Geothrix sp. 21YS21S-2: one gene and its partners. The protein of the gene in region 2 interacts with the protein of the main gene of each other region in a pairwise test. Links are inferred from orthologs where the notes say so. Each region holds a gene or a part of one and is shown on either strand. Other genes may lie near its edges.

What was found.
Region 1: the proteins of rho (region 2) and RAH40_RS06930 interact in binary tests that used the Escherichia coli proteins (3 or more experiments, as listed by UniProt). The link is inferred for Geothrix sp. 21YS21S-2 from one-to-one orthologs.
Region 3: the proteins of rho (region 2) and nusG interact in binary tests that used the Escherichia coli proteins (3 or more experiments, as listed by UniProt). The link is inferred for Geothrix sp. 21YS21S-2 from one-to-one orthologs.

Annotation. Positions count from the first base shown.
Region 1 is NZ_CP132910.1:1,524,872-1,527,727, forward strand. What follows is about bases 68-2,770. They hold RAH40_RS06930 (YhbY family RNA-binding protein), read right to left. Parts: upstream 1,716-2,770; coding sequence 1,419-1,715; downstream 68-1,418. Other genes in these bases: RAH40_RS06925 (GAF domain-containing protein), read right to left, coding at 68-1,406; RAH40_RS06935 (IgA Peptidase M64), read left to right, coding at 1,791-2,770. Also shown: more of RAH40_RS06925, read right to left, coding at 1-67; more of RAH40_RS06935, read left to right, coding at 2,771-2,856.
Region 2 is NZ_CP132910.1:1,295,424-1,298,408, reverse strand. The notes cover bases 149-2,980. They hold rho (transcription termination factor Rho), read left to right. Parts: upstream 149-844; coding sequence 845-2,116; downstream 2,117-2,980. Other genes in these bases: RAH40_RS05880 (M28 family peptidase), read right to left, coding at 2,680-2,980; RAH40_RS05885 (methylglyoxal synthase), read left to right, coding at 2,200-2,664; RAH40_RS05895 (alpha/beta fold hydrolase), read left to right, coding at 149-717. In the rest of the region: more of RAH40_RS05895, read left to right, coding at 1-148; more of RAH40_RS05880, read right to left, coding at 2,981-2,985. UniProt on the Escherichia coli protein: Facilitates transcription termination by a mechanism that involves Rho binding to the nascent RNA, activation of Rho's RNA-dependent ATPase activity, and release of the mRNA from the DNA template.
Region 3 is NZ_CP132910.1:3,036,391-3,039,347, reverse strand. What follows is about bases 150-2,953. They hold nusG (transcription termination/antitermination protein NusG), read left to right. Parts: upstream 150-1,167; coding sequence 1,168-1,740; downstream 1,741-2,953. Other genes in these bases: rplA (50S ribosomal protein L1), read left to right, coding at 2,324-2,953; rplK (50S ribosomal protein L11), read left to right, coding at 1,806-2,237; secE (preprotein translocase subunit SecE), read left to right, coding at 903-1,094; rpmG (50S ribosomal protein L33), read left to right, coding at 550-699; tuf (elongation factor Tu), read left to right, coding at 150-538. Also shown: more of tuf, read left to right, coding at 1-149; more of rplA, read left to right, coding at 2,954-2,957. UniProt on the Escherichia coli protein: Part of the processive rRNA transcription and antitermination complex (rrnTAC). The complex forms an RNA-chaperone ring around the RNA exit tunnel of RNA polymerase (RNAP).

The DNA of each region.
Region 1 (2,856 bases), 230 kb from region 2 along the record:
GACTCCTGGAGGGTCCGGAGGGTCCAGGGGTCCGGCGTGGGGATGGCCATCCCGGAGGAGAAGGCCAGGCGCAGCGTCCAGTCCGAAGTCTGATCCAGCCAGCGGCCCTGCACGGTTCCGCCTTCGGGGGCCCGCATGAGGAGGGGCTCCACCAGACCCATGAGGGCCTGGGTGGCCAGGTCCCCCGCCACCCACACCGTGCCGGCGGGGACGGACTCGAGGGTCAGTGGGATGTTCCGGATGGTGAGGAGGTCCCGCCACACCGGCTCCAGCACCTCCTGAAGGGCCTGGAGGCTGGTGGAGACGGGGGTCTCCCGGGGCACTTCCAGGAGGGTCTCCTGGAGGCCGGATTCCACGAGGTGCTGGATGCGGCTGGTCTGGTGGCGAAGCACCGCGGCCAGGTCGCCGTAGCCGCTCTCGGAATAGCTCTGGATCCAGCGCAGGCTCGACCCCATGGCCCCCAGCAGCTCCCCCATGCGCTTGACGATGCGCTCGTGCAGGGTCCGAAGGCGCAAATACTCGCCCTGGATCTCGGCCTGGCGCATGGCCTTCTGCACGAGCTCCGTGTGGCGCAGGGCCACGGCGCCTTGTCGCACGAAGGCCTGCAGCAGGGCCAGATCGAACCTGGAAAAGGGCCGGCCCTGCTGGGCGCGGTCCAGGTAGAGCACGCCCTGGATCTCGCCGGCCACCTCCATGGGGGCGCACATGACGGCCCCGACGGTGAGCTCGAGCAGGCTCTCGCCCCCGAAGCGGGGGTCGATCAGGGGGGAGTTGCTGAGCACCCCGGTGCGGTGGGCGAGGACGTAGGCCACCACGGAATGGGACAGGCCCTGGCGGTCCTCCACGTCGCCCACGCGGTGCAGGCTCTGCCAGGTCCCGTCCGGGTTCACCATCACCACGAAGCCCCGTTCCGCCCCCATGAGCTTCAGGGCCTCGGCCAGGATGCTGCGGAACATGATGTACGAGCTGCCCTCCCGCAGCAGGCTCTCGGAGGACCGGTGCAGCAGCTCCAGGGCGCGCAGGAGCACCATGGCCTGGCCGGGCTCGGGCTTGATCTCGGCGAACAGGTCGCCCACGCCCTCGATGAAGTTGATCCCGTCCAGGCCGGGGAACCCTTCCGTGAACTTCAGGCACCAGTCCCCCAGGCCGATCTCGTCCCCGTCCTCCAGGGCGCTCCCGATGGGCGTGGAGACCGAGAGCCCGTTGAGCAGGGTGCCGTTGCGGGACTCCAGGTCCCGGATCCACCAGCGGCCGCCCACCTTCGCCAGCATGGCGTGGGCCCGCGAGACGCTGACGTCCCCGGGCAGGGCCACGGGGCACAGCACGGGATCCCGGCCCAGCTGCACCGGATCGGCAACCTCGTGGCGCCTCACGACGCCTCCCTCGCTCCAGGACAGGTAGGGCACGCCGGACTCCCTTCAGGGCAGGGGATAGGCGGTGGGCTTGTTCCGGCTCGCCCGGAACACCAGGACCGTGTGGCCCAGGACGCGCACCACTTCGAGGCCGGGAACCTTGGCGGTAAGGGCCTCCACGGCGCTCGCCTCGTCCTCGGGGGTGTTCTGGTTGAGGCGGAGCTTCATGAGTTCGAGGCTTTCGAGCATGACGTCGAGTTCCTGGGCCAGGGCGTCGGTGAGCCCGGCCTTGCCGATGTGGACGTTGGCTTTGAGGGGGTGGGCCTTGGCCTTGAGGTGCTGGCGTTGTCTGGGGGTGAGCATGGGGACCTCGAAGGGGGCCTGGGTTCGGCGGGATTCCTGGAATGTTCTAGTATAGGAGTATCCATGAGGCTTGTGATGCTACGTACCCTTTCCGCCCTGTTCCTCGCTTCCGCACTGATGGCCCAGGCCCCCCGGACCCTTCGGGTGGACTACTACCACACCGGAACCGCCGCCTCCGAGACCTTCACCCAGGACCGCACGGTCCTGGAGCCCCTTCCCTGGCCCGGCGACCCCGCCAAGGCCCTGGACACCTCCAACCTGGGCAAGTATTTCTTCGAGGTGGTGGACCGCGCGACCAACCGGGTCCTCTTCTCCCGGGGCTTCAATTCCATCTACGGGGAGTGGGAGACCACGGGCGAGGCCCGCTCCACCCCGCGGACCTTCTCCGAGTCCCTGCGCTTCCCCCGTCCCGGAGGCCCCGTCCAGATCAACGTCAAGAAGCGGGATGCCCGGAACGCCTTCCGCGAGATCTGGTCGTTCTCCCTGGACCCCGCGGACATGTCGGTCGATTCCGCCCCGCCGCCCTCCCCCGGCGCCCTCATCGCCATCCAGCGGTCCGGCGCCCCGGCGGAAAAGGTGGATCTCCTGATCCTGGGCGACGGCTACACCCGTGAGGAGCTGCCCCGGTTCGAGCAGCAGGCCCGCAGGCTCACCGAGGCCCTCTTCGCCAGGTCCCCCTTCCGGGAGCACCGGAAGGACTTCAACGTCTGGGCCCTGTGCCCCCCCGCCGACGCCCCGGGCGTGTCCCGGCCCTCCACCGGCGTCCACCGCCGCAGCCCCCTGGGCACCGCCTACGACGCCTTCGGGAGCGAGCGCTACATCCTGACCTTCGAGAACCGGGCCCTGCGTGACGCCGCCTCCTTCGCGCCCTACGACTTCCTGGAGATCCTCGTCAACGGCGAGACCTACGGCGGCGCCGGGATCTTCGGGCAGTTCAGCACCGTGGCGGCCGGGAACCTCTACGCGCCCTACGTCTTCGTGCACGAGTTCGGGCACCACTTCGCGGGCCTGGCCGACGAGTACTACACCTCCGACGTCGCCTACGAGAGCTCGAAGGATCGCCCCGAGCCCTGGGAGCTCAACGCCACCGCCGACCCCAAGGCCCCCAAGTGGAAGGCGCTCGTCAGGGCCGGCACGCCGC
Region 2 (2,985 bases):
GGCCTGCTGTCGGACACCACGATGTGGGCCGGGGTGCTGCCCGGGCTCACCCCGCGGTTCCGGGTGCTCACCTTCGACTGCCGGGGGCAGGGGCGCTCGGATGCTCCCCTCGAGGGGCCCTACACCGCGGCGCAGATGGCCCAGGATGCCTGGGAGCTCCTGGAACACCTGGATATCCGGAGGCCGTGGCTGGCCGGGCTCTCCAACGGAAGTTCGGTCGCCCTGGAGCTCCTGGCCGCCCATCCGGGAGCCTTCCCCGGGGCCGTGCTCACCAGCGCCATGGCCCGCACGGACTTCACCATGCGCCTGCGGCTCGAGCACTGGCTGCACTGCCTCGACCTGGGCGGGCCCGGGCTGCAGTTCGACGCCGTGGCCCCCTACCTGTGGGGGGACCGGTTCCTGGAGGCCAGGTACCAGGTCCTGAAGGCCTACCATGAATCAAAAAAGGAAGACGGCAAACCTTTCCACGGTTCACGACACCAGATAACAGGTGCTCTCCAATGGGACATTCGGTCGCGGCTGATGGCCATCCAGGAACCGGTCCTGTGTCTGGCCGGCGCCGAGGATCTGCTAACCCCCCCCTGGAAGTGCCTGGAAGTCGCCCAGGCCCTTCCGTTCAGCCGCTTCGAACTGGTGCCAGGCATCGGGCACGCTTTCCCCGTGGAGGACCCCCATCGTTATTGTGAAAAAATGACGACCTTCATATCTTCTTATTAACAATTCCGGCAAGATTTTTTTGTCATTCTCTTCCGATGGGTTATGATTCTCAATCCCAACCTCGTTACCGTTACCCGCATCCCCAAGGGGGGAATCCATGCCCATTGAAACCCAAGCCCCGGCAGTCCTGAGTCTTCAGGATCTGAAGGAGCAGTCCATCGGCCGCCTGGCCGAGATGGGCAAAGCCTACGAGATCGAGAACCCGCTGGGCATGCGCAAGCAGGAGCTGATCTTCCGGCTCCTGGAAGCGCAGGCCCAGCGCGAGGGCCTGTTCTTCGCGGAAGGCGTCCTGGAGGTCCTCCCCGAGGGCTTCGGCTTCCTGCGCGCCCCCGAGCACAACTACCTGGCCGGCTCCGACGACATCTACGTCTCCCCCAGCCAGATCCGCAAGTTCGGCCTGCGCTCGGGCGACACCCTCTCGGGCATGATCCGGCCTCCGCGCGGCGACGAGAAGTTCTTCGCGATCATGCGCATCGACGCCATCAACTTCGATCCGCCCGGATCGGCGAAGGAGCGCGTCCATTTCGACAACCTGATCCCCCTGTACCCCACCCAGATGCTCAAGATGGAGCGGGACCCGCAGGAGCTGAGCACGCGCGTCATGGACCTCATGACGCCCCTGGGCAAGGGCCAGCGCGCCCTCATCGTCGCGCCGCCCCGCACCGGCAAGACGGTGCTCATGCAGAACATCGCCAACAGCATCACCCTGAACCACCCGGAGGTGTTCCTCATCGTGCTCCTCATCGACGAGCGCCCCGAGGAAGTGACGGACATGGAGCGCAACGTGAAGGGCGAGGTGGTCTCCAGCACCTTCGACGAGCCTGCCACGCGCCACGTCCAGGTGGCCGAGATGGTCATCGAGAAGGCCAAGCGCCTCGTGGAGCACAAGAAGGACGTGGTGATCCTGCTGGACTCCATCACGCGCCTGGCGCGTGCCTACAACACGGTGGTGCCGCTGAGCGGCAAGGTCCTCTCCGGCGGCGTGGACTCCAACGCCCTGCAGCGGCCCAAGCGCTTTTTCGGCGCGGCCCGCAACATCGAGGGGGGCGGCTCGCTCACGATCATCGCCACGGCGCTGATCGAGACCGGCTCCCGCATGGACGACGTGATCTTCGAGGAGTTCAAGGGCACCGGCAACTCCGAGATCTGCCTGGACCGCAAGCTCAGCGACAAGCGGATCTTCCCCGCCATGGACATCCAGAAGTCGGGCACCCGCAAGGAGGACCTCCTCATCGAGGCCGCCAGGCTTGCCAAGATCTGGGTGCTGCGCAAGATCCTCAGCTCCAGCGGACCCGTGGAGAGCATGGAGCTGCTGCTGGACCGGCTCGGCAAATCCAAAAACAACGACGATTTCCTGGCCAACCTGCAGGACGCGCCGGCTCCCGGGGGCCGGCGATAGGAATTCACAGGGCGTTTCCCGCGTCGGATTGGACGGATGCTCCCCACCATGGGAGTCTGGACCTGCACCTCCCGGAGGACCGCATGGCCCAGATCGAGATCCCGCTTTCCAGCCGCAAGAAGATCGCCCTGGTCGCCCACGACCACAAGAAGCCCGAGCTCCTCGAGTGGGTGCAGTTCAACAAGGCCCTGCTGCTCGAGCACGAGATCTTCGCCACGGGCACCACCGGGACGCTCCTGGAGCAGATTCTGGGCCCTGACATCACCAAGCTCTTCAGCGGCCCCCTGGGCGGCGACCTCCAGATCGGCGCCAAGATCGCCGAGGGGGAGATCGACCTGCTGATCTTCTTCTGGGATCCCCTGGAGCCCGCGCCCCACGACCCCGACGTCAAGGCCCTGCTGCGCATCGCGGCGGTGTGGAACATCCCCGTGGCCTGCAACCGGTGCTCGGCGGACTTCATCATCTCCTCGCCCCTGATGACCGAGGAATACATGCGGCTGGTGCCCGACTACCGGGCGCACCGGGACCGGCTCAAGACCGACAACTAGGAGGCTGGCGGCGCGTCACCTGTTCCTCTTCCATGCCGGCCGCGCGTCGGCGTCCGCCACCGCCCGCCCCAGCTCCAGGATGAACTGCGCCTGCTGCACCATGCCCCGCAGGTCCCAGGCGGGGTCGTACCGGTCCGAGGGGCGGTGGTAGATGCCCTGGTAGGAGGCGCCCTTGGCCCGGGAGGCCTCCGGGTTCTCCAGGTAGTCCCGCTGGCCCAGCAGGCTGAAGCCGGGGCTCAGGGCGGGGATGCCGGCCTTGGCGAAGGGGTAGTGGTCGCTGCGGAAGTAGAGGCCCTGGGTGTCGGGCTCGGGCTTGCGAAG
Region 3 (2,957 bases), 1.7 Mb from region 2 along the record:
GGACGTGTTCACCATCACCGGCCGCGGCACCGTGGTCACCGGCCGCATCGAAGCCGGCGTCGTGAAGGTGGGCGAGGAGATCGAGATCATCGGCCTGCGCGACACCGTCAAGAAGGTCGTCACCGGCGTCGAGATGTTCAAGAAGTCCCTGGACCAGGGCCAGGCCGGCGACAACGCGGGCATCCTGCTCCGCGGCGTGGAGCGCAAGGACGTCGAGCGCGGCATGGTTCTCGCCAAGCCCGGTTCCATCACGCCCCACACCAAGTTCACCGCCGCCGTCTACGTCCTGGGCAAGGACGAGGGTGGACGTCACACTCCCTTCTTCAACAAGTATCGCCCCCAGTTCTACTTCCGCACCACGGACGTGACTGGTTCCATCGAGCTGGAAGCGGGCCGCGAAATGGTCATGCCCGGTGACAACGTCACCCTGACCGTCGAGCTGATCGTTCCCATCGCCATGGAGAAGGGCCTCAAGTTCGCCATCCGTGAAGGCGGCCGCACTGTCGGCTCCGGCAGGGTTGACGAAGTCATCCAGTAAAGGACCACGCCATGCGTGACATCGTTCAGCTTCTCTGCACCGAGTGCAAGCGCAAGAACTACACCACCACGAAGAACAAGCGCACCACCACGGGCAAGCTCGAGTTCAAGAAGCACTGCCGATCCTGCGGGGGCCACAAGCTCCACCGGGAAGGCAAGTAGGAAGGGTCGAACAGGGTCCCGCGACAGCGGGATCCTGCTTTCCTTGGAAGCCCAGAGGGGAGTAGCTCAGCTGGTAGAGCAGCGGACTCCAAATCCGCAGGTCGCGGGTTCGAAACCTGTCTCCCCTGCCAATCTTGCTCGGCCCCAGCCAACGACAGCTGGGGCCAATTGCTTAAAAGACCTTTGAAAGCCGGGAGATCCCGTTGATTTCAGCCATCAAACATCAGGCCAAGGAGCTTCTCGCGGAGCTCAAGCGCGTTGATTGGCCCGGGAAGCCGAAAGTACTGAGCGCCGCCTATTCGGTGGTGATCGTATCGGCCTTCGTGGGCCTGTTCCTGTGGGCGTGCGACAAAGTCATCACCTGGGGGATGGCCTTCATCCTTCCTCACCACTAGTCCGGAGGACCCGATGACAGATCTGCTGGGTATGCCCGGAGAAACCTTGGCACCCCCGACCAACGAACGGAAGATGGCCTGGTTCATCATCCACACCTATTCCGGCTACGAGGCCAAGGTGATGGAGAGCCTCCGCCAGCGCATCAAGATGGAAGAGCGGGACGAGCATTTCGGCGACATCCAGATCCCCGAGGAAACCTACGAGGAGATGAAGGTCGACGCCAAGTCGGGACGCAAGGAGCGGGTGCTGAAAAAGCGCAAGTCCTTCCCCGGCTACCTGCTGGTTCAGATCGCGGTCACCAAGAAGGGTGCGAACTACGAGATGGAGGATGCCGATTGGCACCTCGTCCGCAACACCCCGAAGGTCACCAGCTTCGTGGGCGCCAACAAGAAGCGCCCCACGCCCCTCACGGACGACGAGGTGCGGCAGATCATGAACCACACCGAAGAGACCCAGGAGAAGCCCAAGCCCAAATACCACTTTGAAAAGGGCGAAAAGGTCCGTATCATAGACGGCCCGTTCGCCAACTTCGAAGGGGATGTGGAGGAAATCCACGAAGAGCGCTCCACCATCAAGGTGATGGTGACGGTGTTCGGTCGCAGCACCCCCGTGGAGCTCGACTTCATCCAGGTGGAGAAGCGCTAGCTTCCCGCCCTACAAGGCGACAGTCGCCGGCATGTGCCGGAATCCGTCGCGGGAGATCATAAGACATGGCCAAGAAGATCACCGGATACATCAAGCTGCAGCTCCCCGCCGGGGAAGCCACCCCTGCGCCTCCCGTGGGCCCCGCCCTCGGCCAGCACGGCGTGAACATCATGGAGTTCGTGAAGCAGTTCAACGCGAAGTCCGTGACCCAGGTGGAGAAGGGCACGATCCTGCCCGTCGTCATCACCGTCTTCGGCGACCGCAGCTTCAGCTTCATCCTCAAGACCCCCCCCGCCGCCGTGCTCATCAAGAAGAAGCTCGGCCTGGACAAGGGCAGCGCCATTCCCAACAAGACCAAGGTCGGCAAGATCACCCAGGCCCAGCTTGAGGAGATCGCCAAGGTCAAGATGCCCGATCTCAACGCCGGCAGCCTCGAGGCCGCCATGCGTTCCATCGCCGGTTCCGCGCGCTCCATGGGCGTCGAAGTCGTCGACTAGGAATCCCTTCAACGGAGTCCCGCATCGTGCGGGAAACCCGGCAACCGCGACCGTCATCGCGGAAGATCTTTTGAGCAGGAGTTAATATGGCAAAACCTGGAAAGAAGTACCAGGCTGCCGCCTCCAAGATCGAAGATCGCCCCTACGACCTCGTTGAGGCCCTCGGCGTGATCACGGACCTGGCGTTCGCCAAGTTCGATGAGACCGTGGAAGTGCACATGAGGCTCGGCGTCGACCCCCGTCACGCGGACCAGATGGTCCGTGGAACGATTGTCCTGCCCCACGGCACGGGCAAGACCATGCGGGTGGCCGTCATCGCCACGGGCGAAAAGATCAAGGATGCGGAAGCCGCCGGTGCGGATATCGTGGGCGGGGACGATCTCGTGGAGCGCATCGCGGGGGGTTTCCTGGAATTCGACGCCCTCGTCGCCACCCCGGACATGATGAAGGGCGTGGGACGTCTCGGCAAGGTGCTGGGTCCCCGCGGCCTCATGCCCAACCCCAAGACGGGCACTGTGACCTTCGACGTGGCCAAGGCCATCAAGGAGATCAAGGCCGGCAAGGTCGAGTATCGTGTCGACAAGACGGGCATCATCCATGCGGGCGTCGGCAAGGTCTCCTTCGGAGTTGAAAAGCTCAAGGAGAACGCCAAGGCCCTCATCGATGCCGTCCACAAGGCCAAGCCGTCCGCTGCGAAGGGCAAATATGTGAAGGCTATCC